One region of the Methylobacterium sp. Gmos1 genome, then DNA from elsewhere that is predicted to be linked to it. Evidence: predicted binding sites of a transcription regulator. Region 1 holds the regulator's gene; each other region holds the start of a gene.
What was found. The regulator LexA, encoded in region 1, represses DNA repair genes until DNA is damaged. The targets are predictions, from matches to a motif close to TGTTCNNNNTGTGTTCNG.

Region 1 (10,581 bases):
TGGCCCTGGCCGAGCCCCCTCCCTCGGGCCCCCCGGGCTGGCGCACCGGCTCCGGCATGGCCCTGTCGATGATCGACACCATCCCGCCCCGCGGCCACTTCGCGGAGGCCCGCATCGCGCTCGACGCGGAGGGCCGCTACGCCTTGAGCGTCGGCACCGTCGAGTTCGGCAACGGCACCTCGACGGTGCACGGCCAGATCGCCGCGGAAGCCTTGCGCACCACGCCCGACCGGATCGCCCTGCGCCAGGGCGACACCGACGCGGTCGGGCACGATACCGGCGCCTATGGCAGCACCGGCATCGTGGTCGCCGGCCAGGCGACCCTGCGGGCCGCCGAAGCGCTGGCCGCCGCCTTGCGCGCGCGCGCCGCCGACCGGCTCGGGATCGATCCCGCCGCCTGCCGGCTCGACGGCGCGTTCGTCGTCGCGGGCGACACCCGGGTGGCGCTGGCCGATCTCGGCCCCGCCGAGGCGTCGGGGCGGGCCGACGGCACGCCGCGCTCGGTAGCGTTCAACGTCCAGGGCTTCCAGGTCGCGGTGCATCCCGCGAGCGGCGAGGTGCGCATCCTGCGAAGCGTCCACGCCGCCGACGCGGGGCGGGTGATGAACCCGGTGCAGTGCCGCGGCCAGATCGAAGGCGGCGTCGCCCAGGCGCTCGGTGCCGCGCTCTACGAGGACCTGGCGATCGATGAGGCGGGCCGGGTCGCGACCCCGTCCTTCCGCACCTACCACATCCCGGCCATCGCCGACGTGCCCCGCACCGAGGTGATCTTCGCCGACACCCACGATGCGGTCGGGCCGCTCGGCGCCAAGTCGATGAGCGAGAGCCCGTTCAACCCCGTGGCGGCGGCGCTCGCCAACGCCATCCGGGACGCGACCGGCGCGCGGCTGACCGCGACGCCGTTCGCGCCCGACCGGATCTACCGACAGACCAGCGACGCAACCCACAGCGGTGAGGAGGAGAGATGGACCTGAAGCGCGACGACCGCCTGACCAGGCCGGCGGGACCTTCCGGAGGCGGTTTCCTGGAGCGCACCTTCGCGCTCTCGGCCCACGGTACGACCGTCCGCACGGAGCTGCTCGCGGGGCTGACCACCTTCCTGACGATGGCCTACATCGTCTTCGTCAACCCCAACATCCTGGGCGACGCCGGGATGCCGAAGGGCGCGGTGTTCGTCGCCACCTGCCTCGTCGCGGCGATCGGCTCGCTCGTGATGGCGTTCTACGCCAACTACCCGATCGCGCTCGCCCCCGGCATGGGGCTCAACGCCTACTTCGCCTACGTGGTGGTGCTCCAGATGGGCTACACCTGGCAGGCGGCGCTCGGCGCGGTGTTCATCTCCGGCCTGCTCTTCATGGTCGTCACGCTGACGGGCCTGCGCCGGATCATCGTCGAGGGCATCCCGCGATCGATGCGCATCGCCATCACGGTCGGCATCGGGCTGTTTCTGGCGATCATCGCGCTGAAGAGCGCCGGCGTGGTGGCGGCGAGCCCGGCGACCTTCGTCACGCTCGGCGACCTGCACAAGCCGAGCACGGTGCTGGCGGTGCTGGGCTTCCTGATCGTCGCGGTGCTCTCGGTGCGCAAGGTGCGCGGCGCGCTGCTCGCCGGCATCCTGACGGTCACGGCGTTGAGCTTCGTCGTCGCCGACAACACCTTCCAGGGCGTCGCCTCGCTGCCGCCGTCGATCGCCCCGACCCTGTTTGCCCTCGACATCACCGGCGCGCTGTCGGGCGGCCTGCTCAACGTGATCCTGGTGTTCTTCCTCGTCGAACTGTTCGACGCCACCGGCACGCTGATGGGCGTCGCGAACCGCGCCGGGCTCCTCACCGAGGGCAAGATGGAGCGCCTCGACAAGGCCCTGATGGCGGATTCGTCGTCGATCTTCGTCGGCTCGCTGCTGGGCACGTCGAGCACCACGGCGTACCTGGAGAGCGCGTCCGGCGTCGAGGAGGGCGGCCGTACCGGGCTCACCGCCGCGACGGTGGCGGTCCTGTTCCTCGCCTGCCTGTTCTTCGCCCCGCTCGCCGGCTCGGTCCCGGCCTACGCCACGGCGCCGGCCCTATTCTACGTCGCCTGCCTGATGCTGCACGAGCTGGTCGATCTAGACTGGGACGACCTGACCGAGGTGCTGCCGGCCTGCGTCACGGCGCTTTTGATGCCGTTCACCTACTCGATCGCCAACGGCGTCGCCTTCGGCTTCATCACCTACGCGGTGATCAAGCTGCTCACCGGACGCTTCCGCGACGTGAAGCCGGTGGTGTGGGTGATCGCCGGCGTGTTCCTGTTCAAGTTCGTGGCGACGGGCAGCGCGCACTAACGGGCACCGCCGCCCCCTGAACCCTCCCCCTCTGCGGGGGAGGGTGGCCCCCGAAGGGGGTCGGGAGAGGGGACGCCGCTTCCGGATATGGTGGAGCCGTCGTGAAGGGCGCCCACTGGAACAGCGTCGCGCTACCCCTCTCCCGCCCGGCATCCGCCGGGCACTCTCCCCCGCAGAGGGCAGGGTTGTCCGGGAAAAGAAGTGGCGCGTCTCCCCTCTCCCGTATGGGAGAGGGGCCGGGAGTGAGGGTGGCTCGGCTCCCGTGTAAAGCTGAAAGTGTCGAGCTGCACAGCTCAACTGTTCAGGATTATTGCGGAAGCCGAGCCACCCTCACCCCTATCCCTCTCCCACACGGGAGAGGGGATCCCGCGCTTGATTTTAAAGAAGTTTTCCCCGGACAGCCCTGCGCAGAGGGGGGAGAGTTCGGGCGCCATTCCCGGGAAGGTCTCAGTACTTCCGCACCAGGCTCACCAGCCTTCCCTGGATCCGCACCCGGTCCGGCCCGAGCACCCGGGTCTCGTAGGCCGGGTTGGCGGCCTCCAGCGCGATCGAGGAGCCGCGGCGGCGCAGGCGCTTGAGGGTCGCCTCCTCGTCGTCGATCAGCGCCACGATGATGTCGCCGGTATTGGCGGTCTCCTGGCGGCGGATCACCACGAGGTCGCCGTCGAGGATGCCGGCCTCGATCATCGAGTCGCCGCGCACTTCGAGCGCGTAGTGCTCGCCGCTGGCCAGGAAGTCCGGCGACATCGCCACCGTGCGGCTCTGGCTCTGGATCGCCGAGATCGGCGTACCGGCGGCGATCCGGCCCATCACCGGCACGCTGACCGAGTGGCCGTTCTCGTCCGAGGCCGTCGCCATCGCCGGGATGCCGGCGGGCCGCTTCGGCTCGTGGGCGCGCCCGCCCTCGACCACGCTGGGGTTGAACCGCACCACCTCGGCGCTCGGCGCGGCCTGCGCCGGCCCCGTCACCGTGTCGGGCAGGCGGATCACCTCGATCGCCCGGGCCCGGTTCGGCAGGCGGCGCAGGAAGCCGCGCTCCTCGAGCGCCGTGATCAGGCGGTGGATGCCCGACTTCGACTTGAGATCGAGGGCGTCCTTCATCTCGTCGAAGGACGGGGGTACGCCCGTCTCGCGCATTCTCTGCTGAATGAAGCGGAGCAGGTCCAACTGCTTACGCGTGAGCATGTGACACTCTCATCCCCGCGCTGGCGCGCTCCGGAAACAAATCGCGAACATGGTAAGCGTTCCGCAAGTGTTCCGCAAGCGGGTCCGCACCTGCGGCGCGAGAACACAGCAGAACGAGGACATCGCGGCCAGTTCGGGCGCGGCCGGGCATGCAAAGCGGGCGGTGCGACCGGCCGGACGACGATGCGCCAGCGGCGGACGGGCGCCGGCTCCCGAGCGAGGAGGAGTTCGGCGGTCGCGCAGGACGGCCGGCGGACGTGGGAGCGATCGACCTCGATCGAGGAGGATCACCCCCGCCCCTTGCGCCCCTTGTATTTCGGCCGCTGGCCCGGAAAGCCTTGCGTCGAGCGGCCGGTCGGGCGCTCGGCGTAGGTGAAGGGCACCTCGCGGTCGGTGCCCGGGCCCATGTCGTCGAGGTCGGGCTCGCGGATGCGGGTGCCCTCGTCGGAGGTGCCCTTGCCGCCCGGCCCGTAGCCCAGGGGCTCCGCGCCGCGCCGCTTGCGCTTGGCGCCGAAGCGGCCGGCCTCGCGCTCGACCTCGGCCTGCTCGGCCATCGGGTCGTCGGCGATGGCGAGCTCGGTCGCCTGGAGCCGCTTGAGTTCGTCGCGAAGCCGCGCCGCCTCCTCGAAGTCGAGATCGGCGGCGGCCGTCCGCATCCGCTTCTCGAGGTCGGCCATCACCGCCTTGAGGTTGTGGCCGACCGTGACGGCGGACTTGGCCAAGCCCGTATCGACCTGGACGTGGTCGCGCTCGTAGACGCTCTCCAGGATGTCCGAGATGTTGCGCTTCACGCTCTGCGGCGTGATGCCGTGCTCCTCGTTGTAGGCGAGCTGCTTCTTGCGCCGGCGCTCGGTCTCGGCCATCGCCCGCTCCATCGAGCCGGTGATGTGGTCGGCGTAGAGGATGCAGCGGGCCTCGGCGTTGCGGGCGGCCCGGCCGATGGTCTGGATCAGCGAGGTCTCGGAGCGCAGGAATCCTTCCTTGTCGGCGTCGAGGATGCCGACGAGGGCGCATTCCGGGATGTCGAGGCCCTCGCGCAGGAGGTTGATGCCGATGAGCACGTCGAAGGCGCCGAGGCGCAGGTCGCGGATGATCTCGATGCGCTCCAGGGTGTCGATGTCGGAGTGCATGTAGCGCACCCGCACGCCGTTCTCGTGCAGGTACTCGGTCAGGTCCTCGGCCATGCGCTTGGTGAGCGTCGTCACGAGCGTCCGGTAGCCGGCGGCGGCGACCTCCTTCACTTCCCCCAGAAGATCATCGACCTGGGAGCGGGCCGGGCGCACCTCGATGACGGGATCGACGAGGCCGGTCGGACGGATGACCTGCTCGGCGAAGACGCCGCCGGTCTGCTCCAGCTCCCACTTCGCGGGCGTCGCCGAGACATGGATCGATTGCGGGCGCATCGCGTCCCATTCCTCGAACCGCAACGGGCGGTTGTCGAGGCAGGAGGGCAGCCGGAAGCCGTACTCGGCGAGCGTCGCCTTGCGGCGGAAGTCGCCCCGGTACATGCCGCCGATCTGCGAGACCGTGACGTGGCTCTCGTCGGTGAAGACCAGCGCGTTGTCGGGCAGGTACTCGAACAGGGTCGGCGGCGGCTCGCCGGGCTTGCGGCCGGTGAGGTAGCGCGAATAGTTCTCGATGCCGTTGCAGGCCCCCGTCGCCTCGATCATCTCGAGGTCGAAGGTGCAGCGCTGCTCCAGGCGCTGCGCCTCGATCAGCCGGCCCATCCGGGTCAGCTCCTCGACCCGCCACTTCAGCTCGTCCTTGATGCCCTTGACCGCCTGCTGGAGTGTCGGGCGCGGCGTGACGTAGTGGCTGTTGGCGTAGACCTTGACGAACTTGAGCGTGTTGAGGGTCTTGCCGGTGAGCGGATCGAACTCGGAGATCGCCTCGATCTCGTCGCCGAACAGACCGATGCGCCAGCCGCGGTCTTCCAGGTGGGCCGGCCACAGCTCGATCACGTCGCCGCGGACCCGGAAGGTGCCGCGGGCGAAGTCGGACTGGATGCGCTTGTATTGCAGCGCCACCAGGTCGGCGACGAGTTGGCGCTGCTCGATCTTCTCGCCGAGGCTGACGGTGAACGACATCGCCGTGTAGGTCTCGACCGAGCCGATGCCGTAGATGCACGAGACCGAGGCGACGATGATGACGTCGTCGCGCTCCAGGAGCGCCCGGGTGGCGGAGTGGCGCATCCGGTCGATCTGCTCGTTGATCGACGACTCCTTCTCGATGAAGGTGTCGGAGCGCGGCACATAAGCCTCGGGCTGGTAATAGTCGTAGTACGAGACGAAATATTCCACCGCGTTGTCGGGGAAGAAGCTCTTGAACTCGCCGTAGAGCTGCGCCGCCAGGGTCTTGTTGGGGGCGAGGATCAGGGCCGGGCGCTGGGTCTCCTCGATGACCTTCGCCATCGTGAAGGTCTTGCCCGAGCCGGTGACGCCGAGGAGCACCTGGTCGCGCTCGGCGCCCTTCACGCCGGCGACGAGCTCGGCGATGGCGCGCGGCTGGTCGCCCGCCGGGGTGAATTCCGAGTTCAGCCGGAACGGGACGCCGCCCTCCGACTTCTGCGGCCGCTCGGGGCGGTGCGGGCGCCACAGCTCGCCGTTCTTGAACAGCGGGTTGCCCTCGGTGAGGAGCTTGGTCAGCGCGTCGACCGTCGCCGAGACGCCCTCGGCCGCCAGCGACCCGCGCTCCTCCACCGCCTCGCCGTCCGGCTCGCGCAGGCCCAGCGCCTGGGCGAGCGCCGGGTCGACGTCGGCCGCATCGCCGTGCGCGAAGGCGGCCTGCGGCGCCTCGCCGAAGCCGCCCGGGGCCGCGGCCCCGGAGCGCTTGGCCTTGCGGCCGGACCCGGACGGTGCCGTCCCGGGGGCCGCGGCCGCGTCCTTGCGCGGGCGCCCGCGCTTCGGCGACTCGGGCGGCGGCGGTTCCACGACGGGCAGGCGGTCGCGGTTCAGCGCCGGGTTCAACAGCTCGGCGAGGAACGGGTCGAGCGGCTTCAGCTCGGGCTTGGAGGCCTTGCCGGTCGACAGGCGGGGCTTCTTCGGGGCTGGCATGGAGGTGATATGGCAAGCCCTGCCGGGGCCGGAAAGGGCTCTCGTCAGCGCACCTTGACCACCTCGTGCGGCTCACCGCACCTTGGCGACCGCGATCGCGTCGCCCTCGACGAGCAGGAAGCCGATGCCGGCCCGGCGCAGCGCCTCGATGGCGGCGTGGCGGCTGCGGGCCGCCGGCCCCTCGCTGCCCTCCTCCAGGCGCCGGATGGTCGAGAGCGAGAGGCCGCTCGCTTCGGCGAGCTCGGCCATCGACCAGTCGAGCAGGCCGCGGGCGGCGCGCAGATGCGCGCCCTGGACCGCCTGCTCCAGGCTGCGCCGCACCGCGCCCGTGGGCACCGGCCGCATCCCGTCGATCCGGGAATTCAGGCTGGCCCAGGTCTCGATCCGCCCGTCGGCGCCGCGCACCGGGACGAACACGCCGCGGAACAGGCCCCGCTCGCCGCCGGCCAGGGCGAGGTGGTTCTCCGTCACGAAGGGCCGCCCGGCCTCGACCCGGGCCAGGACCTGGTCGTAGACGCGCCCGCGCTCCTCCGGCACCAGGATCCGGGTCCAGTCGTCGTGGAAATCCTGCTGGCTCAGGCCGGTGAGGCTCAGGAGTTCGCGCGAGGCGATGCGCAGCGAATCCGAGTAGGGCGAGGCGTGCATCCAGGTCTGCGCCTGCTCGAACAGGGCCCGCTTGCGGCGCTGCTCCTCGCGGTGCAGGCCGGCCAGGCGCTCGGCGTCGGTCACGTCCAGCACCACCCCGGCCACCGCGCGGGGCCGGCCGGCGGGAGTGAAGTAGGCGGTGCCGCGGCTGGCCAGCACCCGCAGCGACCCGTCGGGCCGGATCACCCGGACGGTGTGGTCGTTGAAGATCCCCTCCCGCATCACCGCACCGTTGGTCTCGATCAGCGGCCGGTCCTCGGGATGGACGAGGCTGAGGAACAACCCGAAATCCGCCCGCACGCCGCCGGGCTCGAAGCCGAGCAGCCGGTAGAGGCCCGGCGACCAGACCTGCTCGTTGCGGTCGAAATCCCAGGTCCAGCTGCCGGTCAGGCCGTGGCTCTCGATCAGCCGCAGGAAGTCCCGGTCGGGGAAATCGAGCCCGGTCAAATCCTCCTCGGGGCGCCGGGGAAGGCCGGGCGGCGTGGCGTCCCGGGTCATGACAGCCTCGCGGGCTCGCGCGGAGCGGCCGGCTCCGGCACCAGGGTGAGGGGCAGCGGATCATCGCTCCCGAGCGGGTCGGGCAGGCCGCGATCCCAGGGCGGGTCGGCGAAGCGGTCCGCCACGAACGCCACCAGGGCCCGGACCTTGGCGGGCGGGCGGCGGCGCGAGGGCATCACCGCGTGGATCGGCAGGGACGGCACGGGCCCGAGATCGAGCCCCACCAGGCGGCCGTGGCGCAGGGCCTCGGCGACCAGGAAGGTCGGCTGGTAGATCACCCCGAGCCCGGCGGCGGCCGCCGCCACCAGGGCGGCGCCGTTCGAGGCGCGCAGCGAGCCCGAGACCGCGACGGTGCCGGCCTCGAAGCGCCAGCCGTCGCTGCTCGCCAGGGTGTAGCCGAGGCAGTTGTGCCGCATCAGGTCCTCCGGCCGGCGCGGCCGGCCGTGGGCGGCGAGGTAGGACGGCGCGGCGCAGACCCGCATCCGGCACGGCGCCAGCGCCCGGGCGACCAGGCTCGAATCGCGCAGGTGGCCGATCCGCAGCGCCAGGTCCCAGCCCTCCTCGATCAGGTCGACCGGCCGGTCGTTGAGGCCGAGCTCGACCGTCAGCGACGGGTGGGCCTGCCCGAACTCGGCCAGCGCCGGAGCAACGTGCAGCACCCCGAACGAGACCGGCACGTTGAGCCGCAGGGTGCCGCGGGGCTCCATCGCCTCGGCGCCGGCCGCGGCCTCCGCCTCGTCGATCTCGGCGAGGATGCGCTCGCAGGCCTCGAGATAGCGCCGGCCGGCCTCGGTCAGGGTCAGGCGGCGGGTGGTGCGGTGCAGGAGCCGGGCGCCGAGCCGGTCCTCGAGGGCGGCGACGTGCTTGGTGACGCCGCTCTGCGACAGGCCGAGCGCCCGCGCGGCGGCCGAGAGGCTGCCGGTCGCGGCGACCCGCACGAAGATCTGCATTCCGGTCAGCCGGTCGGGCACGGCTCGATCTCACTCTGAGCGTGTGAAGTGATGCTACGACATGCCGGATTTCCGGACATTCTCAAACGTTGCAGTGTGCGCAGACAGCCTGGCGCCAACACGTCGTCACCGGAGACCGAGCCGATGAGCGCACCGATCGACCCACGGACCCGCATCGGGCACGTCCACCTGCGGGTGGCCGACCTCGACCGGGCGCTCGGCTTCTATTGCGGGGTGCTCGGCTTCGCGCTGATGCAGCGCTACGGCAGCCAGGCCGCCTTCGTGTCGGCCGGCGGCTACCACCACCATATCGGGCTCAACACCTGGGACAGCGCCGGCGGGGCGCCGCCGCCGCCCGGGAGCACCGGGCTCTACCACACGGCGATCCTGTACCCGACCCGGGCGGCGCTGGCCGACGCGCTCGCCCGGCTCGACGCCGCCGGCATCCCGCTCACCGGCGCGAGCGACCACGGCGTCAGCGAGGCGCTCTACCTCGACGACCCGGACCGCAACGGGGTGGAGCTGTACCGCGACCGGCCCGAGGCCGAGTGGCCGCGGGACGAAGCCGGCGGATTGCAGATGGTGACCCGCCGCATCGACCTCGCCGCCCTGCGGGCGGAGGCTCCCTCGCAGGGCGGGGCTACCCGGCGCTAGGCGCGTCGGCCTCGGGGGTGCGGAAATAGGGCTCGACCGGGCCCTTCAGCTTCACGGTCATCGGGTTGCCGAAGCGGTCCTTGGCGTTGCCGGCCGCGAGCCGCACCCAGCCCTCGCTGACGCAATACTCCTCGACGTTGGTCTTCTCGACGCCCTTGAAGCGCACGCCGACGCCGCGCTCCAGCAGGGCGGCGTCGTGGAAGGGGCTGCGCGGATCAGTGCTGAGGCGGTCGGGCGGGGTGTCGGTCATCGGTCTCGAAGCCTTGGGGCAGGAGGTCGGGGAAGAGGTCGGGCAAGGGGTCGGGCTGGCGAGCCCGGACCATGCGTCGGCGCCCCAGTAGCCGCTCCGCGCGCCGCTGCCAATCCGCCCCCTGGGCCGGTCCGCTCTCTGGAATTTTCATAATTCACGTGACAATATAGATTGGTGATTTCAAAGTAGAAGATCTCCAAAATCGCTCTTAGATCTTGCGCGCGCCGAGAACGTGCTGCATCCAGGGCGCGCCGGACCCCGGCACGATCCGAGATGGAGGCCGCGATGGCGCGAGCGCTGATCCTGATTCACGGCTGCGCGGGCCTGATCCGCGAAGGATGGCCGCCGGTCGGCCTACCCTGGGAGCGGCTGGTCGGCTTCTTCGGCGAATCGGGGAGCGGGCGATGATGACCCTGCATCAACGCGAGCGCCTTCGGGAAGAGGCCGAATCTCGCGGGCAGGCCGCCCTGGAGCAGGCCCTGACCCTCGCCTTCTGGGACGCCCTGGAGCGCGGCCCGCTGCCGCCGATGGCGGCGCTGGAGGCCGCCGCCCGCACCGTCGGCACGCTCTACCGCCAGATCGCCTCCCTGCACGGCCCGGTGCCGCGCTGCGGGTGCGGCTGCCAGCCAGAGCCCGACGAGGACCTGATCCGCCTCGAGGCGATGCTGGCGGCCGCCCTGATCGAGCGCTCCCGGACGACCCTCGCCGACCTGCCGGTGCAGGGGCGGGCGTGAGGGTGGTCGCCGATCGATGTGCAAATCTTACGCGGGCCTTCGCGGATGAGCGCGCCGGCCGAGCCTACGGCCCAGGCGATGCCCCCTCACCCCGTTCCATAGGACTGTCCGGACAGGAGGAAAGGGCACGGGTTCTCCCTCCCCCCGACGGAACTCGGGCAAGCCCGAGTTCCGTCGGGGGGAGGGAGAACCCGTGCCGTCAGAATCGTCGGCGGAAAGACTGCCGGGATCCACCTGCACCATGACAGTCGCCGAACCGATGACCGGTCCGGAGAACGCGGCTCACCGCGGC
Region 2 (10,581 bases), on a different contig from region 1:
GCACGTCGACGCCGCGGGTGATCTTGAGATCCTGGTCGGCGAACGAGACGCCGCCGATCAGGAGAGCGACGTTGAGCTTGTGGTTCGAGCCGTAGCGCTCGAAGTTCTCCACGACCTGCGCGGCGAGCTCGCGCGTCGGCTCGAGGATCAGCGTGCGCGGCATCCGGGCGCGGGCCCGGCCCTGTTCCAGCAGGGTCAGCATCGGCAGCGTGAACGCCGCCGTCTTGCCGGTGCCGGTCTGGGCGACGCCCAGGACGTCGCGCCGGGCGAGGACGTGCGGAATGGCTTGGGCTTGGATCGGGGTCGGCGTGGTGTAGCCCGCGGCCTCGACGGCCTGCTGCACCTTCTCGCTTAAACCCAGTTCGGCGAATGACATCCTGAAGAGAACCGTTGCGCGCGGGCGGGTCGGGCCGGCACGTAAGACACCGTCGCGGCAACGGCCGGCAGGCAAGGTCGTTTCGCAGCCTCGTCGCGCCGGCAGCACCGGGGCGGGACGTTCACGCCATTGCTCCGTCGCGTCGGGCACGCGACCGCCCGCAGGACACGCCCGATGCGGGCCCATTTGTCAAGTGCTGACCGGGATTTGTTCGGTGAACGGAGGCCGCCCGGCGCGTCTCCCGCGCCGCTTTGAGGCAGGATAGTGAGCCCCGCGTCAGGGGCGGAGCGGCACGGTGCAGGGATCGAGGCGCGTGCGCGAGGCGGGCCCGGCGATCGACCCGGTGGTCTCCGGCTCGGGGAGGCCGCGCAGGGACGCGACCGCCTCCCGGCGCGGCTCCGTCGTCGTGCGCGACGCGAGGAAGTGAGTCGCCGCAAGCGAGCCCGCGACGGCGAACAGGGCGATCCTCCAGGTGCGCCGGAGCAGGGAAGGCGGCGCGGTCTCGCGCCCGAAAGCGTCCATCTCGGTTCCTCAGCGGCATTCCTGTGGATTGAGCCTGCGCGACCATGGTTAATCCTAAGTGACCGCAGCTCTTCGATTTTTCAGGCCGCCGGTCCCCGCCGATTCACGTTTCGTTGACGGGTAGCGGGGTAAACCCTGGCCTCGTTGCAGGAATGCGACAGACCGGGTGACCGACCGGGGATAGAAGCGCGCCGGCTCTCGCCAATCAGGACCAGTAAGACAATGAAGAAGATCCTCCTCGCCTCCGTGGCCCTCGTCGGCCTGTCCGCCGCTGCCTCGGCCGCCGACCTGCCGCGCCGCGCCGCCCCGCCGCCGGTCTTCACGCCGGTGCCGGTCTTCACCTGGACGGGCTTCTACGCCGGTTTCAACGCCGGCTACGGCTTCAACACCGCTGACACCCGCGCCCCGACTGTCGTCGGCGTGCCGGCCGGCGCCAACGCCGCCAGCAGCGTCTTCGTCACCGGCGCCGGCGTGCCCACCACCGGCGTGCTCGCCTTCGGCAACCGCAACAGCAACGACGGCTTCGTCGGCGGCGGCCAGATCGGCTACAACTACCAGTTCACCCCGGGCTCGGGCGTGGTCGTCGGCATCGAGGCCGACGCCCAGTACGTCGACTTCGGCCGTGACCGCAACCGCTACGCCTTCGCCACCGTGGCCGGCGGCGGCGTCGCCCCGGGCACCCTGGTGTTCAACCCGAACGGCATCTCGGGCCTGGACTTCTTCGGCACCGTGCGCGGCCGCCTCGGCTACGCCTGGGACCGCACCCTCGTGTACGCCACCGGCGGTTTCGCCTACGGCTCGGGCGGTGGTCGCGACTTCGGTCTGACCAACAGCTCGCGCGACGACTTCCAGACCGGCTGGACCGTCGGCGGCGGCGTCGAGTACGCCCTGCCCACCGACTCGTTCTTCAACTTCTTCCGTTCGTCGGCCGTGACCCTGAAGGTCGAGGGCCTGTACGTGAAGCTGGACCAGGGCAACCGCAACAACGGCGTGTTCGCCCAGACCGCCAACGGCACGCAGTACTCGGTGTTCTCGCCGGGCGTGGTGTCGGTCGGCCCGGCCAACCTGTACCGTCGCGAGACCGAGTTCGCGGTCGTCCGCGCCGGCCTGAACTACAAGTTCAACGGCTTCTAGTCGTCGCACTTCGTCACCCCGACGGACGCGGAGCCCGGCCGAAAGGCCGGGTTCTTCGCGTTGGGGACGACACGGTCGTCTGCCACGGCGGGCGCCCGCGAACAAGAAAGGCCCGGCCGCTCGCGCGGCCGGGCCTTTCTCGCATGTCTGGATGCCGGGGAAGCTCGGACGCCCCCCGGTCGGTCCTCAGATGTCGAGCTCGATCTCGTCGGCGAAGACCGCCCGCTCGGAGATGAAGGCGAAGCGGGCCTCGGGCTTGTTGCCCATCAGCCGCTCGACCGTGTCGCCGGTGGCGTCGCGCGCCTCCTCCACCACCTCGACCCGCAGGAGCGTGCGCTTCTTGGGGTCCATCGTGGTTTCCTTCAGCTGGCCGGGCATCATCTCGCCGAGGCCCTTGAAGCGCCCGATCTCGACCTTGCCCGACTTGAAGGTGGTCTTGAGCAGCTGCTCCTTGTGACGGTCGTCGCGGGCATACGCGCTCTTGGCGCCCTGCGTCAGCCGGTAGAGGGGAGGGACCGCCAGGTACAGGTGGCCGCCCTCGATCAGCTCCGGCATCTGCCGGTAGAAGAAGGTGATGAGCAGCGAGGCGATGTGGGCGCCGTCGACGTCGGCGTCGGTCATGATGATGACCTTCTCGTAGCGAAGGTCGTCGTGCCGGTACTGCTTGCCGATGCCGCAGCCGAGCGCCTGGATCAGGTCGGAGAGGAGCTGGTTGGCCCCGAGCTTGTCGCGGCTCGCCGAGGCGACGTTGAGGATCTTGCCGCGCAGGGGCAGGATCGCCTGGGTGGCGCGGTCGCGCGCCTGCTTGGCCGAGCCGCCGGCCGAATCGCCCTCGACGATGAAGATCTCGGAGCCGGCGGCCCCGGCCTTCGAGCAGTCGGCGAGCTTGCCCGGCAGGCGCAGCTTGCGGGTCGCGGTCTTGCGGGCGACCTCCTTCTCCTGGCGCCGGCGCAGGCGCTCCTCGGCCCGGTCGATCACCCAGTCGAGGAGCTTGTTGGCCTGGGTCGGCGAGGCGGCGAGCCAGTGGTCGAAGGCGTCGCGGATCGCCGCCTCGACGATGCGGGAAGCCTCCAGCGTCGCGAGCTTGTCCTTGGTCTGGCCCTGGAACTCGGGCTCGCGGATGAAGACCGACAGCATCGCCGCGCAGGTCGCCATCACGTCGTCGGCGGTGACGGAGGCCATCCGCTTGACCTGGCCGACGCGCTCGGCGTGGTCGCGCAAGGCCCGCAGCAGCGCCACCCGCATCCCGCTCTCGTGGGTGCCGCCCTCCGGCGTCGGGATGGTGTTGCAGTACGAGGACGAGAAGCCGTCGTCGTTGGCGAGCCACGCCACCGCCCATTCGAGCGAGCCATGGCTGCCGGGCTTCGTGACCTTGCCGGCAAAGACGTTGTCGGCGACGAGTTCCTTGCCGTCGATCTCGCGGGCGAGATAGTCCTTGAGGCCGGCCGGGAAGCGGTGCACCGCCTCCGCCGGCACGTTCTCGACGCCCTCCAGCAGGGCAGGCGCGCAGCGCCAGCGGATCTCGACGCCGCCGAACAGGTAGGCCTTCGAACGCGCCATCTTGAACAGGCGGCGCGGATCGAACCTGTGCTCGCCGAAGATCTCGGCGTCGGGATGGAAGCGCACCTTGGTGCCGCGCCGGTTCTGCACCCGCCCGACGGTCTCGATCGGCCCCTGCGCGTGGCCGCGGGAGAAGGTCTGCCGGTAGAGCGTCTGGTTGCGGGCGACCTCGACCTCGAGCACGTCCGAGAGCGCGTTCACCACCGAGATGCCGACGCCGTGCAGGCCGCCGGAGGTCTCGTAGACCTTAGAATCGAACTTGCCGCCGGCATGCAGCGTGGTCATGATGACCTCGAGCGCCGACTTGCCGGGAAATTTCGGGTGCGGGTCGATCGGGATGCCGCGGCCGTTGTCGGTCACGACGAGGCAGCCGCTCTCCTCCAGCTCCACCTCGATGAAGCTGGCATGTCCCGCCACCGCCTCGTCCATGGAGTTGTCGATCACCTCGGCGAAGAGGTGGTGCAGCGCCTTCTCGTCGGTGCCGCCGATATACATGCCGGGCCGGCGCCGCACCGGCTCCAGCCCCTCCAGCACCTCGATCGCCGAGGCGTCGTAGCCGGCCTCCTCCGCGGGCGGGGGCACGGCGACGGGCTTGATCCGCTTCACGGCCTCGGCCTTGAGCGGGTCGGCAGGCGGCTTGGTGCCGGGCGGCTTGCCCCCCGGCCCGAACAGGTCTCGTGCGGCCTCGCTCACGCGACGGCCTCGCGGTGGGGGAAGGGCTCTGGCAGCATTCGAGGTCATCCTTTCCCTATACCGGAACAAACGCGGAACAAAAAGAGCCTTTGCGCGGCTGCGGGGTGTGGCGAACGGGCTTGGGCCGGCGGCGGAGAATCGCTCCGCCGCAGAACCCGTACCAGAGTCACCGAGACGTAAACAAATTCCCTTAAAGCCGGGTGACGGGCGCGATACTCCCCGGAACCTCGGCCGTGACCGTCCGTTGTCGGAATGGCCGCTCCCGACGCCGGACGGGAGATGCGCGCCGCAGGAGCGTTCCGACGATGAAAGCCGTCCACCGCCACGCCCGCCATCTCTCCCTCGCCCGCGCCGAGCAGGCGGCCGGCCAGGCGTTCGGCTTCGCCGAAGAAAGCGCCGCCGCGGCCGCCATCGGGATCAGCCGGGTGACGATGACGGCGACCGGCGCGGCCGTCGCCGCGGCCTTCGCGGCGACCCTCGCCTGGGCGTTCTGACGGCTTTCGCGCCGCCATCCCCAGGGACCGGCGCGTCCCGCCATTGTCGCGGGCGGCGGCCGCCTTAGCTCCCGCCTCGAGACGCTGGTGCCGCAGTGCGGGATCGACCGGCGGAACCTGCGCAATCCGACCGAATTTCCTGAGCGGCGCCCGACGCCGCTCGCACACTCTTGCTTTCGAAGGATGGTGGCCCGATGCGGCGCGCCCACAGCATGCCATTCGGTGCGGAGATCGGACCGGAGGGCGTGCGCTTCGCCCTCTGGGCGCCGACCGCGGCGAACGTCGCCCTGGTGCTCGACGGGACAGACCATCCGCTGGAGGACCAGGGCGAGGGCTGGCGCCGCGTGACGGTGCCCGGCGTGAGCGCCGGCGCCCGCTACGGCTACCGGATCGACGACGACCTCGTGGTGCCGGATCCCGCCTCGCGCTTCCAGCCGGAGGACGTCTCGGGCCTCTCCGAGGTGATCGATCCCGCGTCCTTCGCCTGGACCGACCAGGAATGGGCCGGGCGCCCGTTCGAGGAGACGGTGATCTACGAGTGCCACGTCGGTACCGCGACGCCGGAGGGCACCTACGCCGCGCTCGGCGACAAGCTCGGCGCCTTGCGCGACCTCGGCGTGACGGCGATCGAGCTCCTGCCGCTCGCCGACTTCAAGGGCAGCCGCAACTGGGGCTATGACGGCGTGCTGCCCTACGCGCCGGATTCGGCCTACGGAACGCCCGACGACCTGCGCCGCCTCGTCGACCGGGCGCATTCGCTCGGGCTGATGGTGTTCCTTGACGTCGTCTACAACCATTTCGGCCCGGCCGGAAACTACCTGCACGCCTACGCCAAGTCGTTCTTCACCGAGCGCCACCAGACGCCGTGGGGTGCCGGCATCAACTTCGACGGCAAGACCAGCGGCGAGGTGGTTCGGGACTACTTCGTCAACAACGCGCTGTACTGGCTGGAGGAGTTTCACGTCGACGGGCTGCGCTTCGACGCGGTCCACGCCATCCTGGACGACTCCGAGAAGCACTTCCTCGGCGAGCTGGCCGAGCGGATCCGCGCCGCGTTCCCTGAGCGCCCGATCCACCTGATGCTGGAGAACGAGGCCAACCAGGCCTCCTGGCTGGAGCGGGACGACAGCGGCAAGCCGCGCTTCCACAGCGCGCAATGGGCCGACGACACCCATCACGGCTGGCACATCCTGCTGACCGGCGAGGACTCGGGCTACTACGAGAGCTTTTCCGACAAGCCGGCCGCCCACCTCGCCCGCAGCCTGGCGGAGGGCTTCGCCTACCAGGGCGAGCCGTTCAAGACCCTGGACAACCACCCCCGCGGCGAGCGCTCCGCCCATTTGCCGCCCTCGGCCTTCGTCACGTTCCTGCAGAACCACGACCAGGTCGGCAACCGGGCGCTCGGCGAGAGGCTGAGCCACCTCGCCGATCCCGACAGGCTGGCGCTCGCCCGGGCCGGGCTGCTCTTGAGCCCGCAGATCCCGATGCTGTGGATGGGCGAGGAATGGTCGGCTTCGACGCCGTTCCTGTTCTTCGTCGACTTCGCCCCCGACGAGGAGCTGAACAAGGCGGTGCGCGACGGGCGCCGCCGCGAGTTCAAGAGCTTTGCCGCCTTCGCCGACGAGGAGAAGGCGAAGACGATCCCGGATCCGACCGCGGAAGCGACGTTCCGGCGCTCGAAGCTCGACTGGGCCGAGCGGGAGCGCTCGCCGCACCGCGAGGTGCTGGCCGACACCACCGCGCTCCTGCACCTGCGCCAGCGCGAGGTCGTGCCGCTGACGAAGACCGCCTGGCGGGGCGGGCGGTACGCCCTGCCGCGGCCGGACGTGATCGACGTCACCTGGTCCTTCGCCGGGGGCAGCATGCGCTTCGTCGGGGTGTTCGGCGGCGAGTCGTACGAGCCCGGGCCGCTCTCCGGCCGCGTCGTCTGGCGCTCTCCCGCCGTCTCGCAGGACGAGGACGGCACCCTGGTTCTGCCCGCCTGGTCGGGCGTATTCGTGAAAGAGGTCGCTTGAGATGGCCGTGACCGAGGATGTCGTCGCGCGGCTCGCCGATGAGGCGGGCATCGCCGCGGACTACACCGACGCCTTCGGCCGGCGCGTCGAGACCCCGCTCGCCGTGCGCCAGGGGCTGCTCGCGGCGCTTGGCCTGCCGGCGGGGAACGACGCGGAGGCGCAGACGAGCCTAGAGCGCATCTGCTCTCTGCGTCACGGCCTGGTGCCGCCGCTAGTCCCGGTCGAGGCCCGGCGCGCCGCCCGGGTCCCGGTGCGGCCGGGGGAGACCTCCGGCACGGTGAGCTGGCGCGTCGTCGACGAGCGCGGCACGGCGCGCGACGGGCGCGTGGCCCTGTCGCCCGAGGCCGGCGCGATCGAGCTGCCGCCGCTCACACCCGGTTACCACCGCCTCACCGTGAGCCTGGGCGACCTGCGCGCAGAGGCCACGGTGATCGCCGCGCCGCAGCGCTGCTGGCGACCCCGCGCGCTCGGCGACGAGGGCGCGCGCGACTGGGGCCTCGCCGCACAGCTCTACGGCCTGCGCTCCGAGACCAATCTCGGCATCGGCACCTACGCCGATGCGGGCCGGGCCGCGGCGGATGCCGGCGCGCGGGGCGCGGCCTTCCTGGGCCTCAGCCCGGTCCACGCCCTGTTCTCGACCGATCGCCAGAAGGTCTCGCCCTACTCGCCGTCCTCGCGGCTGTTCCTCGAGACGCTGTTCATCGATCCGACGTCGCTGCCGGGGCTTCCCGGGAGCCGGGCCGAGCGGCTTTTGAAGGACGCGGAGCCCGAGATCGCGCGCCTGCGCGACGCCTCGCTCGTCGACCATGCCGGCGTCTGGCAGGTCTTGAGCCCGGTACTTGAAGCCCTGTGGCTCGACTCGCCGGCCCGGGCCGGGCGGGACACCGAGTTCCTCGCTTTCCGCGCCGCGGGCGGAGAGAACCTGGAGGCCCACGCCACCTTCGAGGCCTTGGCCGAGCATTTTTCGCGGAACGGCGCCAACTGGCTCGGCGACTGGCCGGAGGCCTATCGCCGCAACGGCACGCCGGAAGTCGGGGCCTTCGCGGCCGAGCAAGAGGAGCGCGTGTCCTACCACGCCTGGCTCCAATTCCTCGCCGACCGGCAGCTCGCCCGCGCCGCGGCGCAGGGTCTGGCCACGGGCATGCGCCTGGGGCTCTACCGCGACCTCGCGGTCGGGGCCGACCGGGGCGGCTCGGAGATCTGGTCGCACCCCGAGCGCTTCGCCGCCGGGCTGTCGATCGGCGCCCCGCCGGACATCCTGGCCCCGAACGGCCAGGATTGGGGCCTGCCGCCCTTCGACCCGCTGGAACTGGAGCGCGACGGCCTCGCGGCCTTCCGGGCCCTGGTCCAGGCCAACATGCGCCACGCCGGCGCGATCCGCATCGACCACGCCTTCCAGCTCGCCCGGCTGTTCCTGATCCCGGTGGGCGAAGGCGCCAAGGGCGGCGCCTACGTGGCGATGCCGTTCGAGGCGATGCTGGCGGTCCTGCGCCTCGAGAGCCACCGGGCGAAGTGCCTCGTCATCGCGGAAGACCTCGGCACCGCGCCGGCCGGCTTCTCCGACGCGCTGATGCAGGCGGGCATCCTCAGCTACCGCATCCTGTCCTTCGAGCGGGGGGAGGGCGGGTCGTTCAAGCGCCCGGCCGAGTACCCGCGCGACGCGCTCTGCGCCATCACCACCCACGACCTGCCGACCTTCGTCGGCTGGTGGCGCGGGGTCGACACGGAGCTGCGCCAGTCGCTCGGCCTCTACGACGCCGACCGTGCCGGTTCCGAGCGCGAGGAGCGCGTCCACGAGCGCCGGCGCCTGGCGGAAGCGCTCCACCAGGAAGGACTGATCCCGACGAACGACGTGCCGGGCGAGCCGCCCTTCGAGGCCGCGGTGCGCTTCCTCGCCCGCGCCCCGTCGGTTCTGACGGCCGTGCAGTACGAGGACATCCTCGGCGAGGTGAGCCAGGCCAACATGCCGGGCGTCACCGAGGGTTACCCGAACTGGCGGCGCAAGCTCGACCGCGACCTCGCGGCAATCGCCGCACCGGGCGGGCCGCTCGCCAAGCTCGCCTCCTCGCTCGCCGCGGAGGAGCGCGGGCCGCGTTCGGGCGCCGCGCGGCTCGCCTCGCCGCCGCCGCGGGCGACCTACCGGCTGCAATTCCACAAGGACTTCACCTTCGACCACGCGGCGAGGATCGTCCCGTACCTGGCGAAGCTCGGCATCAGCCACGTCTACGCCTCGCCGATCCACAAGGCGCGGCCGGGCTCGATGCACGGCTACGACATCGTCGACCACCGCGAGATCAACCCGGAGCTCGGCGGCGAGGAGGCGTTCGTTCGCTTCAGCGACGTCCTGAAGAGCCACGACCTCAAGTTCCTGCTCGACATCGTGCCCAACCACATGGGCGTCGGCGGCGCCGACAATCCGTGGTGGCTCTCGGTGCTCGAATGGGGCGCGCTGTCCCCGGCGGCCGACGCCTTCGACATCGACTGGGGGCGCTTGGGCGCCCGCAACAAGCTCGTCGTGCCCTTCCTCGGCGACCGCTACGGCGAGGCGCTGGAGAAGGGCGACCTCAAGCTCGCCTTCGACCCGGAGGAGGGCGGCTTCAGCGTCTGGCACTTCGAGCACCGCTTCCCGGTCAACCCGCTGAACTACCCGATCATCCTCGACCGGGCGCTCGCGGCGCTGCCGGAGGTCGGCGACGAAGCCTCGGCCGAGGTGCTGTCGATCTCAGAGCGCCTGCGCCGGATGGGCGACGAGACCAACGCCGAGCGCCAGGCCGCCTTCCCGGACGAGGCCGAGGGGCTGAAGCGCCGCCTCGCCCACGCGGTCGCGGCCCCGTCCCACCTGAAGGCGGCAATCGATCGGGCGGTGACCCTCGTCAACGGCTTCAAGGGCCACCCCGACAGCTTCGGTGCCCTGCACCGCATCCTGGAGGCGCAGGCCTATCGGCTGGCGCATTGGCGGGTCGCGGCGAGCGACATCAACTACCGCCGCTTCTTCGACGTGAACTCGCTCGCCGGGCTCAAGGTCGAGGACCGGCGGGTGTTCGAGGGCGCGCACGCGATGCTGTTCCGGCAGATCCGCGAGGGGCGGATCGACGGGTTGCGCATCGACCACATCGATGGCCTCGCCGATCCGGCGGGCTATGCCCGCGCGCTCCAGGCGGCGCTCGGCCCCGGCTTCTACATCGTGGTGGAGAAGATCCTGGAGCCGGGCGAGAAATTGCGCCCCTGGCCGATCGCCGGCACCACCGGCTACGACGTGCTCAACCAGATCGACGGGCTGTTCGTCGACCAGGACAAGCGCGAGGCCGTCGCAAAGCTCTATGCCGGGGCGACCGGCATGGACGAGCCCTATCCGTGGCTCCTGCGCAACGTGAAGGGCGAGATCCTGGAGACCAGCTTCGCCAGCGAGCTGGAAGTCCTGACCTCGGACTTGAAGCAGATCGCGGATGCCGACCGGCGCACCCGCGATTTCTCGGTCAATGCCCTGCGCCAGGCCCTGTCGGAGATCATCGCGCGCTTCCCGGTCTATCGCAGCTACCTCGGCTCGGACCTCGACGAGAACGAGATCGAGCCGGAGGACCTGAAGCTGATCGGCGACACGGTCCGCAGGGCCAAGCGCCGCTCCAGCCTGCCCGACCGCTCGGTGCACGACTTCGCCGAACGGGTTCTTCTCGGGCGCCTCGACACCGAGGGGCCGGGCCGGCCCGACCCGGAGGCGGTGCGCCGCTTCCGCCGCCGCTTCCAGCAGCTCACCGGCCCGGTGATGGCGAAAAGCCTGGAGGATACG
Region 3 (10,581 bases), on a different contig from region 1:
TGTATGGGGCATCGGTTGCACCTCGTGGAAAAGCCTGAAGGGCTCCACGAGAGCGGGTCAACATCAGTGTTGGAGTAGCCCCTGAACATGTAAGGCGAGCTTCGCGACGTGATCGCGTGAATATCTTACCACGCAACACAACACGAAACACAGAGTAATGGTCAAGCAGTACACGCCCCGCATCGACGGTCGCACGAGGCCGCAGGGGGATAGAACGATGCTGCCCATCATTCGGATCATTGTCGCTGGCGCTGTCATGACTGGCTGGACCCACTATGGCCCTGCCAGAGCGGCACACATCATGCCGATCGCACAGCCTGGTCAGCCGGTCGATGCTGCGCCGGCTGCCGACAACTGCTGCCCCCTGCGCGCCTGGCCGTACATCGGCTGAGGCAGCTTGCGGATAGGACTGACCATGATGCTCGCCTACACCATCCTTGCCAGCTTCGCCTTACTGCTGGCCTGCAACATTACGCTCCTACTGGCTGTGAGCCATTGAGAGCATCTGCCTCACTCAATGTGATGTATTCCAAGTTAGCCATGATTATCGCATAGAGGATTTTTCTATCCGCTAGAGATGGAGCTTTGCAGTGCCAGACATTCGAAAAGAGCAAACCTACGACGGCCGCTGGACGGTGTTCATTGGCACTCAGGTCATCGTCTCCGACCTTAGTCACGCTCAAGCTGATGCTCTGATTTCATGCTACCGCCGCGTTGTCTTTGGTTCGGTCAGAGCGGCCTAAGTATCAAACGGCTCAGTTGCTGCTGTAGTGGCCAGTAGCATCAACCGAACGTCAGGCGTATAGGGTGAGGATGACAGAAACCGCTCCCCATCCCTACACCATCCAGGTCAGCCCTCTTCCCAAGGCTGGGCAGTTCCAGTGGGCTATTCGGAGGCACGGCAAGCTCATGGAGCGCTCGGATCGACCGCACCCGAGCGAAGCCAAAGCCCACGCCAGTGCGATGGCAGTCATAGAGAGGGACATGCATGCTATGCCGGGTGGGCGGCGGTAGACATTCCGTCTCCCGTCTGTTCTCTAGGCGCAGGTTGCCCTGAGTGGCGGCCGGGGCGACGTTTTAAGGCTCGCTGTCCCTGCGACGGGCCGCAGGACTCGGCGGCGGGATGGCGGATCTTGCCAGGGCCCTGCGGTGCCGAACGGACGGTGCCGGGTGCACGGGGGTGCCAGCACGGGGCCGAGGACCCCGGAAGGACTCGTTTCTCCGGCCGAACGCCCTGTGGGTCAGCGACTTCACGTACGTGGCGACGTGGTCGGGCTTCGTCTATGTGGCGTTCGTCATCGATGTGTTCGCCCGGCGCATCCCCCGGGTCCGGCTTCGCCGGCCCGAGGGCAGGCTCCGGCTGGCGGGCCTCACGCAGTGCCCATGCAAGCTTCGTTCTGGATGCTCTGGAGCAGGCCCTGTACGAGCGCCGTCCTGTCCAGGGCAGCGGGCTGGTGCACCACTCGGACCGCGGCTCGCAATACTTGGCTCTACGGTACGCCGAGCGCCTGGTCGGTGCGAGCATCGAGCCGTCGGTCGGCAGCGTCGGCGACAGTTACGACAACGCCCTGGCGGAGACGATCAACGGCCTGCTCAAGGCGGAGGTGATCCACAGGCGTGGCCCGTGGCGCTCCTTCGAGGCGGTCGAGTACGCCACTCTGGAGTGGGTCGACTGGTACAATAACCGCCACCTCCTCGCGCCGATCGGCAACGTCCCTCCCGCCGAGGCCGAAGCGCGCTATCATGCCAACGTCAGCGACCAAGCCCTGGCCGCCTGACCCGAGACAAACAGCCTCCGAAAAAGCCCGGAGCGGTTCAGCGTTGCCGGCTGCGAGTGGGCGGGGCTGATCCGACACCTAGATACTCCCTCCCTGTTTATCGGAGGATGGAATGGCCAGAAAAGCTCGTAGACGCCCCTCGTGGAGACGGAACCGCTCGGGCCTCCCCACGCCCCAAGGCGCGAAGTTCATGACCATTGGGCAGCGCCTGAATAGCGCGCAGGAAGGTGGCCTGCTGTCCCGGGCCGGTGATGTCGCGACTAGTGCTCTGAAACGGGTGGCGAAGACGGTGAAGCGGACGAGCAAGGTCGTGACCCAAGCCGTCACCGGCTGAAATCGGTCTAAAGCGATCTGTCCCGATCGTCCTTCACCTGCAGCGAACGCGAGGCGGCAGTCAGAGCCGCTTCGCCATAGTCACGGAGCTGGCAGCGCACTCATCCGTCGTTCAGGCTTCCCCGTGGTACCGGCATTGCGTCGATGAAAGCTTCCAGGTCGACGCGGCGGATGAGGCGGACATCGTCCAATTTACGGGCCGGTAAGCGCCCTTCGCCGATTAAGCCCCACACTTTGCTGGCGCTCACTCCGATGAGCTTCGCCGCCTCCTCAACCCGGTAGGTGATGCGCTCAGGCCCCTGCTGCCTTGCCGACAGCTCCGGCTCCTGGAGGCGCGCGGGCGGTATCGTGGTCGCTGACGGCAAGGCCTGCACGGTCGCCCGAACTTCCAGCTGGATCAGCCGGCGGATCGCGTGCTCGGGGACCATGGCCCGCAAGCTGGCCGTGATGTTCTCGACAACGCGGGCCACGGCGGCGTCAACGACCTGCTGCCGGGTATCGACCGGGGCGGACCGCAGCTGCGACGGCGGTGTAGGCGGGCGAACAGGAGGACGAGGCACAATGGCGCTCCTGTAGACTCAGGCGGTACATAATCGGCACTGCCTGAGCGTGAGTAACTACCTAGCCCTTAGGCTGCCTTCCTGCCCAGCCCGATGCTCTTTGCTAGCTCGGAGCGCTGAGCTGCATAGTTAGCTGCCACCATTGGATAGTCATGGGGTAGGCCCCACTTCTGGCGGTATTGTTCAGGGGTAAGACCGCGCCCAGCCAAGTGCCGCTTCAAAGTCCGATACTGGCGTCCGTCTTCAAGGCTAATGATGTAGTCCGGGGTCACCGTTTTCTTGATCGAGACCGGCGGGACGAGGCGCTCTTCCTTCGGGAGGTCCGCCGGCTCGCCGAGCTTGGTCAAAGCTGCATGCGTCGAGGCAATCAGCGCTGGCAGCTCCCCAACCGGCACGCTGTTTCTCGTTACGTAAGCGGACACGACGTCAGCGGCAAGGCTGACTAGCGATGACCTAAAATCGTTCTTTTCACTCACTTACCAATCCTCGATCAAACATTAAATGCTCATACGTTCCCGATGCTATCTGAAAATCTATGATATGGCAAGCTTCAGCGACCGCCTCTAGCGTTACAATGTTGTAATCTAGATTTTTGATCGCTGTATTGCGAGTGGCCATTCGGCGCTGCGTGATAATCCCGATTTGCGACGCCTTAGGCGGCCTGGGCCGATGAACCTCGTATCTCAGGCAGCCCATCCCGGGATGGTCAACTAGGCGCTATCAATCGCGCTAGTACACTGACACCGACGAACGTATCAGGCGAATCCCCGTTAACCACCTGCAATGACGAAGCAATTTGGCGAGCGCGGTGTACCTTTTGAAGGCGTCAGTGCACTAGAGCGCTGTGCGATCGGTCTGCAACGGCCAAGTTGGTAAGGGCGTTGGTTGGCTGAAGGAGCCAGCGATGACGTCACCCTTGTCCGTCGATCTGCGTGCGCGCGTCGTGTCTGCCGTCCTGGCAGGCGCGTCCTGCCGCCAAGCTGGCGAGCGGTTCGGCGTCAGCGCCGCCAGCGTCAGTCGCTGGCACGCCCGCCATCTCCGGGACGGCCACGTTCGACCCAAGCCGATGGGCGGAGACCAGCGCTCGCAGGTCATCGAGGCTCACGCCCCGCGGATCCTGAGGCTGTGCGAGGAGCGCGGCAACATCGTGCTGTCGGAGTTGCGCCACGCTTTGGCCGAGCAGGGCGTCACCACCAGCACCAGCGGCCTGTCGCGCTTCCTGGCCCGTCATCGCATCACCCGTAAAAAGGGGCTCTCCACGCCGCCGAGCAGGACCGTCCGGACGTAGCGCAGGCGCGCCAGGCGTGGTTCGAGGGTCAACTCGACCTCGATCCGGACCGTTTGGTGTTCATTGATGAGACGGCAGCCTCGACCCGGATGGCACGCCGCTACGGCTGGGCCCCACGCGGCCAGCGCTGTCGCCTGCCGATGCCATGCGGGCACTACAAGACCACCACCGTCACGGCAGCCCTGCGCGCGAGCGGCCTGACGGCAACGGCGATCTTCGAGGGCGCTACCAACGGCCAGCGCTTCCTGGACTACGTCACCGACACGCTGGTCCCAGTGCTCCGGCCGGGCGATACGGTGATCCTCGACAACCTCCAGGCCCACAAGGTGGCGGGCGTGCGCGAGGCCATTGCGGCGGCGGGCGCGCGGGTGGTGTACCTGCCGCCCTACAGCCCGGAGTTCAACCCGATCGAGCAGGCCTTCGCCAAGCTCAAGACGTTGCTGCGCACCGCAGCCGCGCGCACGGTCGAAGACCTGCATGCTGCGATCCGCCAAGCCTTCGCAGCTTTCACCCCGCAGGAGTGTCGCAACTACCTCAATGCAGCAGGCTACCAGACAGACTGCTACGTTTCAGACTGATCGGGCGCCGCTCTAGCGTGATCCAGCGTGGCGGCGACGGCAGCGGCGCGGGCCTCCACGCCTCCAAGGGCGGCCAGATTTTCGCCGCGGCGGCGCAGAGCCGAGACGTAGGCAGCGGCGGCCGGCGAGCCTGCGGGCATGCCGTCTAGGGCTACGAGAAGGGCGAGGAGCCCGGCCCGAATGGCAGCAGGATCTTGGGGCTTGCAGGCGGGGGGCGGCAGGGATGTTGCGGCTCCTCAGGCTGCGGCAAGGTAATGAACTGCGCCGTAGGTCGTGATGATCTGCCGGCGATCGACGGAGCGCAGGCGGTCCAGAGCGACGAATGCGAGGGGTAAGGCGCGGGCGTCGTGCTCAGCCACGGCGAGATGGCGGCAGAGGTCGGCAGCGCGCGGGCCGGACAGGACTCGGGCGAGGCCACGAAGACAGCGCAGGCGAGCCCGGCGCTCAGCCTCGTCGAGGTGCGGGTCAAACGGGCCCCAGGAACTCACAGCAGAGGTCATCGGACGATCTAAACTTGCAAGCCTATGACCATTTCGAGGCGCGTGGCGCGGAGCGCCGCATCTCCCGGCTGAGCCGGCTTCCGGCAATCAGCATATAATTAATCGCTGCAAAATGTCTTGGTTTCTCGTCTTCAAAGCGATAGAGTGCAGCACCTGCGGCCTGCCTGTCGCTTGTCGTATCCACCTATCGGTGCTAATGACACTATTGGCGCGTGAAGCGAGGAAAGCACGAGTGCCGTAAGATCGTTCAGGAGTCCGCAATCGACCACCTAATGGCGGCAATGGCGCTATCGGCACAGGCTACCAGAAAAGAGCTTTCCGGGTTCGATCCAGGAAAATGGATGCGGTAGCTCGCCTCCGGCAGCATCGAGCACGAGGAGGCCGTGCAGGGGAGGGCGTGCCACCGTTATCGCGACGACTGAGCCTGAGACTCATCAGCAGCCGTTCCATTGGCCAGCGGATCTTCCAGGACGCGAGACCCCGCCTTCAGCCCGGCCGGCAGCCGCCGGGCGGGGCTTTTCGCGCCGAGCATCCGCTATTTGAAGGATGACGCCTGAGCTGTAGCCGGGCACGTTCGAGGCGTGCCAAGAGGCGCACTGGAACTCCAATATCTCAGCCCGCCCGGGTCACCCCGCGGCGGGCTTTTTGCTGTCTGCCCCCACTCCTCCGGCCACCGCACGTCCCGGCCGATGACAAGTGTCAGTGGCTCGCCTGACTGCAATCCGACACCCCAGCCCGCCCGGCTATGCCGCGGCGGGCTTCATTGTGGCCACACTAGCAATGGGCGATAGAAGGTAAGCTTGTAGATGATCGACAGCAAAAACATTACCCAAGCGATATGCATCAAGCCGATGATGCCGGCGAGAGTAAATCTTATTAAGTAGTGAAATCTATGAGGCTCTACATAGTTATGGGCATGGCCTCTGTTCGCCTCGTGACCCACCGCTCGTCCCCCATTCGAGCTTTATTTTCGTGCGTTTCATAGAGCACGAGTCATGCCGCACAGCTACGCAAAACTTCAGACATTCGCCGGCCTTGAACGCGCGTGACCTAGATGCCTCACCCACCGCTCACCTGCCCCGCGAAGTCCTCCGGCACCTCTCCGAACTGCCTGAGGATCGCGACGCTCTCCAACTCGCCCGTCTCGTCGTCCGCCACGATGCGCAGAGCAGCAGTGCCCGGCATCCGTCGAGCAATCGCCTCCGCTCGCTTGAGCGCTCCGCTCTCGGTCGGCGCCACGTCACGGTTGCCTCGCCGCAACCGCTTCCGGTGGATCTCAAACGTCTGCACCATGAACGTCATCCGCATCCCCATCACGATCTCCTGATCCCACCGTCCCCGCTCCGCACATGCTCGAAGCTCGGCCTTGACCGGGAACCTCCGGCCTGTTTGTTCTCTTTTCGTTCTAGCACGGCGGAGGGCGGCGGGTGAGTCTTTTCCGGGTCGGCTATCAGGCGGCGGACAGCGGCGGGCTCGTGCGGATCCCGTTCATGCGGACGACCCTCTGCGCTGGCTTCCCTTCGCCCGCTGAGGATTTCATCGAGGGCGCCCTCGAACTCCCTCGCTGGCTCGCTCCCAATCCCGCCGCCACCTTCATCTGGCGCGTGCGCGGTTGGTGCATGAAGGGCGCTGGCATCCACGATGAAGACCTCGCTGTCATCGATCGCTCGGTGTCGCCCCGCGCCGGGGCCGTGGTGGTCGCGGTGGTGAACGGCGAGATGAGCCTCAAGCGGCTCATCATGCAGGGCAACCGCCTGGCGCTCACCTTCGACAACCCGGAGATGGACGAGGAATTCGCTGTAGCGGACCTAGAAGAAGGACTGCTCTGGGGCGTACTCCTCTTCTCCGTGCGCTGGCACCACGTCCAGCCGGGCACCGTGAGATGAGCCGGGCAATCGCGCTGATCGACGGCAATAGCTTCTACTGCTCCTGCGAGCGCGTCTTCGACCCGAAGCTCACCGGCGTGCCGGTGATCGTGCTCTCTAACAACGATGGCTGCGCCATTGCGCGGACCGCCGAGGCCAAGGCCCTCGGTATCCGCATGGGCGAACCATACTTCAAAATCCGCGACATGTGCCGGCGGCAGCGGGTGCGCGTGTTCTCCTCGAACTATGCCCTTTACGGAGACATGAGCGCGAGGGCGAACACGGTCTACCGGCAGTTCGCGCCGGACGTAGAGATCTACTCCATCGACGAGAGCTTCCTCGACCTCTCCGACGTGCGCGAGCGCGACCGGGTGGCGCTGGCGCGCGATCTACGCTCCACGGTGAGGCAGTGGACCGGGCTGCCGACCTGCGTCGGGATCGGGCCGACGAAGACGCTCGCGAAATTGGCCAACCACATCGCCAAGACCATCCCCGAGCTTGGGGGCGTCTGTGACCTCTCCGACGAGGCCGAGCGCGCCGCCTGGATGGTCGGGATCTCGGTTGGCGAAGTCTGGGGTATCGGGCGTGCCTCGCTGGCGCGGCTCACCGCCATGGGCGTCGACACGGTGGCGGACCTGCGCGACCTCGATCCCCGGCCGGCGCGGCAGTCGCTGACGGTGGTGGGCGAGCGCATCATCCACGAGCTGCGCGGCCGCGCCTGCCTGCCGCTCGAGATCGTGCCGGCCCGGCGCAAGGGCTGCGCGGTCACCCGCAGCTTCTCCAGCCGGATCATCGAGCGGACGGTGCTGGAGCAGGCAGTGGCGGCACACGCGACGCGCCTCGGCGAGAAGCTGCGGCGAGACGGGCTGGCCACGTCAGCGGTGACCGTCTTCTACCACACCAGCGAGCACGACCGCGGCGACCCGATGCGCACGGTCTCGAAAGTGGTGCACCTGCCGGAGGCGACGAACGACACCCGCCACCTGATCGACGCGGCAATCCGCGGGGTGGCGATGACTTGGCGCGATCAGGGGCCGACGCCGTGGCGCTACAGCAAGGCGGGGCTGGTCACCACCGATCTCGTGCCGCTCGCCGAGGCGCCCCAGCCGCTGTTCGACGCTCACGACCGAGAGAGGTCAGGCAAGCTGATGTCGGCGATGGATGCCTGCAACAGACGGTTCGGGCGCGGGGCCGTGGTGCCGGCGCGGGCGGGTCTTGTCGAGAAGCGCACCTGGTCGACGAAGTTCGCAATGCGGTCCCCAAGGTTCACAACTAGACTTAACGAGGTGCCGATAGTCAGTGCGATTGCCCGACAGAATTACAATCAGACACAAATTCAACCATAGACCCCGATCGTCTTCGCGCGCTACCAATGTCGCGCCGTTAAGCTTTAGAGCGGGAAGAGGGGTCGGTTATGAAGAAGCTCGCTATCATGATCGTCGGAGGGTTTGCCCTCTCGACTGTAGCGTCAATGATGCCCACCCCAGCATCCGCGTTAGGTGGGTGCGGGCCAAACGGCCACCGTAATTACCGGGGGCGGTGCGTGTTCGGTGGCCAGCGTCAGGATTGGTGCTTACGGACGAAGGGGCACCCTGCCGTCCGTATGCCGGACGGGACTCTGCGCTGCATCTAAGCAATGCGGGTGGGTCGATGATGGCGGCGGGGTCTACACACCCCGCCGCTTTAAACTACGTTCACTGCATTTCACGACCCGGTTGAGCAGGGTACTGAGCGTCCGCGCTGAGCATAGATCGCGAAACGCGCATTTTCCATCCAAGCTGATATAGTTAGGCAGCTCGCACGCTGCTGAGGAAGCGCCTTACCTCAGCTGAAAGACGCTCGGACTGGCGCGACAGCTCTGATGCCGAGGTAAGAACATGGCTCGCTGCCGCCCCAGTCTCCTCCGCGGCGCCTGCTACACCCGCTATGTTGCCAGTGACCTCGCCGGTGCCGGCCGCCGCCTGGCTGACGTTGCGCACGATCTCCTGAGTCGCCGCACCCTGCTCCTCTACCGCCGCCGCGATCGAGGTCGCGACGCCGGAGATCTCCTCGATCCTTAATGAGATCTGGCTGATCGCACCGGCTGCCCGGCCCGTCGAGGCCTGGATCGCCGCGATCTGGTTGGTGATTTCCTCCGTCGCTCGTGCGGTCTGTCCGGCCAGCTCCTTAACCTCCGCCGCAACTACCGCAAAGCCGCGCCCGGCCGCACCAGCACGGGCTGCTTCAATGGTGGCGTTGAGTGCGAGCAGGTTGGTCTGTGCGGCGATGGAGGAGATCAGTCCGACCACGTCGCCGATGCGGGCGGTGGCCTCCGTCAGCGCCCGCACTTGATGCGCTGTCTGACCCGCTTCCGCCACCGCAGTTTGGGCAAGACGGGCCGAGCCGTCGACTTGGCGGCCAATTTCCTGGACCGAGGCGCCAAGTTCCTCCGCCGCCGCCGCGACCGTGCCGACATTCGAGGAGGCCTCCTCGGCGGCCGCCGCGACGGCGGTGGACTGGGCCGCGGTCTGCGTCGCAGTGGCGGTCATCGTTTGGGCGGTGGCTTGCAGCTCGGTCGCCGAGGCAGAGACCTGGCCGACGATGCCACCTACTGCCGCCTCGAAGCCATCGGCCATTTCCATCATCGCGCGTTTGCGCGCGGCCACAGCCGCTTCGTCGGCGCGCCGCTTCACCTCGGCCTCCTCGGCAGCCTTGCGGGCGACCATTGCCTTGATGCCCTCGACCGCCCGGCCTACGGCGCCGATCTCGTCACCGCGCTTGGCCTCCCTGATCTCGGTCTCGATCTCGCCTCGTGCCATCCGTTGCAGCACGTCCACCAGACGGGCGAGCGGACGGGTGATCGCGAACACGACGATTGTGCTGGCGAGGATGAGCGCCGCTGCCAGCCCGGCGAGCGAGAAGATGACCAGTGCGCGCGAACTAGCGGTAGCGCTCTCAGCCGAGCGTTCCTTGGCGGTAGCCAATTCCTTGGCTTGAGCCGTTGATCTCTCGGCCATCCATTCATTCAGCTTGAGGCGGGCGGGGATACCGACATCGCGGGCGACTCGAAAAGCCTCATCGCGCTGATGGCGCAGCGTGAGCTCGGATACGCGTTCGAGGGTCGCAAAGAAGCTCTCTACGTCACGGCGAAAGGCTTCGTTGAAGGCACGTCGTTCCGGCGTGTCCGAGAGCGCGACGAGGCGTTCGATGGCCTCGCGTGCTTCGACCATACCTGCCTGCTGGCGCGTCTTGAACCGAGCCTGTGTCTGCGGATCGCTCTCGAGCAGCATATTGCGATCCATGACAGCGGCCTCGGTGATGCCACCGCGCACATGGACGAGCGCATCCAGGCGTGCGGCCTGAACGTCAGCAATTCGCGCTGTCTGCCGCGACAAATCCTGCATGACCGCCTCGGAGAAAGCGATTAGACCAGCCCCAATCGCAATCATGACAGCAAAAGGGAATGCAATTTTTAGTAGAATATTGGTGTCATGGGCTAAATTCATGGCTGTTTGTCCAGATTGCTGCGCAGTGTTCTTTTCGGTGTCCTCGTAGAGAAAGACCGAAGAATATTTATTTTTCGTGTTAGATCCCAACTTGCCCGGTTTGGCTTGAGTATAGCGTGCTTGTCGGCTCCACTGGAGCGCAAATGTTCAAAGTCAATATCTCTTTTGCATTAAGTAAATACAATCCAAGGTTT

Region 2: the regulator LexA is predicted to act here: its motif matches at 4,347-4,364, upstream of parE (DNA topoisomerase IV subunit B).
Region 3: the regulator LexA is predicted to act here: its motif matches at 6,428-6,445, upstream of ACS5PV_RS32155 (LexA family protein).

Annotation. Positions count from the first base shown of each region.
Region 1 covers NZ_JBSNCC010000024.1:40,650-51,230, forward strand. The annotation lists gene ACS5PV_RS28670 (molybdopterin-dependent oxidoreductase) at 1-974, shown strand, start outside; gene ACS5PV_RS28675 (NCS2 family permease) at 965-2,320, shown strand; gene lexA (transcriptional repressor LexA) at 2,768-3,505, opposite strand; gene uvrB (excinuclease ABC subunit UvrB) at 3,793-6,558, opposite strand; gene ACS5PV_RS28690 (PAS domain-containing protein) at 6,631-7,701, opposite strand; gene ACS5PV_RS28695 (LysR family transcriptional regulator) at 7,698-8,672, opposite strand; gene ACS5PV_RS28700 (VOC family protein) at 8,796-9,305, shown strand; gene ACS5PV_RS28705 (DUF3297 family protein) at 9,292-9,555, opposite strand; gene ACS5PV_RS28710 (hypothetical protein) at 9,841-9,963, shown strand; gene ACS5PV_RS28715 (hypothetical protein) at 9,963-10,289, shown strand; gene ACS5PV_RS28720 (hypothetical protein) at 10,572-10,581, opposite strand, start outside.
Region 2 covers NZ_JBSNCC010000010.1:33,178-43,758, reverse strand. The annotation lists gene ACS5PV_RS19295 (DEAD/DEAH box helicase) at 1-376, opposite strand, end outside; gene ACS5PV_RS19290 (hypothetical protein) at 653-898, opposite strand; gene ACS5PV_RS19285 (outer membrane protein) at 1,121-2,032, shown strand; gene parE (DNA topoisomerase IV subunit B) at 2,219-4,285, opposite strand; gene ACS5PV_RS19275 (hypothetical protein) at 4,591-4,779, shown strand; gene treZ (malto-oligosyltrehalose trehalohydrolase) at 4,974-6,794, shown strand; gene ACS5PV_RS19265 (malto-oligosyltrehalose synthase) at 6,796-10,581, shown strand, end outside.
Region 3 covers NZ_JBSNCC010000041.1:58-10,638, forward strand. The annotation lists gene ACS5PV_RS32125 (hypothetical protein) at 218-391, shown strand; partial or broken gene ACS5PV_RS32130 (IS3 family transposase) at 1,226-1,778, shown strand; gene ACS5PV_RS32135 (helix-turn-helix domain-containing protein) at 2,213-2,581, opposite strand; gene ACS5PV_RS32140 (MucR family transcriptional regulator) at 2,740-3,147, opposite strand; one part of gene ACS5PV_RS32145 (IS630 family transposase) at 3,576-3,921, shown strand; one part of gene ACS5PV_RS32145 (IS630 family transposase) at 3,921-4,537, shown strand; gene ACS5PV_RS32150 (hypothetical protein) at 6,097-6,351, opposite strand; gene ACS5PV_RS32155 (LexA family protein) at 6,465-6,923, shown strand; gene ACS5PV_RS32160 (Y-family DNA polymerase) at 6,920-8,248, shown strand; gene ACS5PV_RS32165 (GCG_CRPN prefix-to-repeats domain-containing protein) at 8,335-8,535, shown strand; gene ACS5PV_RS32170 (methyl-accepting chemotaxis protein) at 8,690-10,387, opposite strand.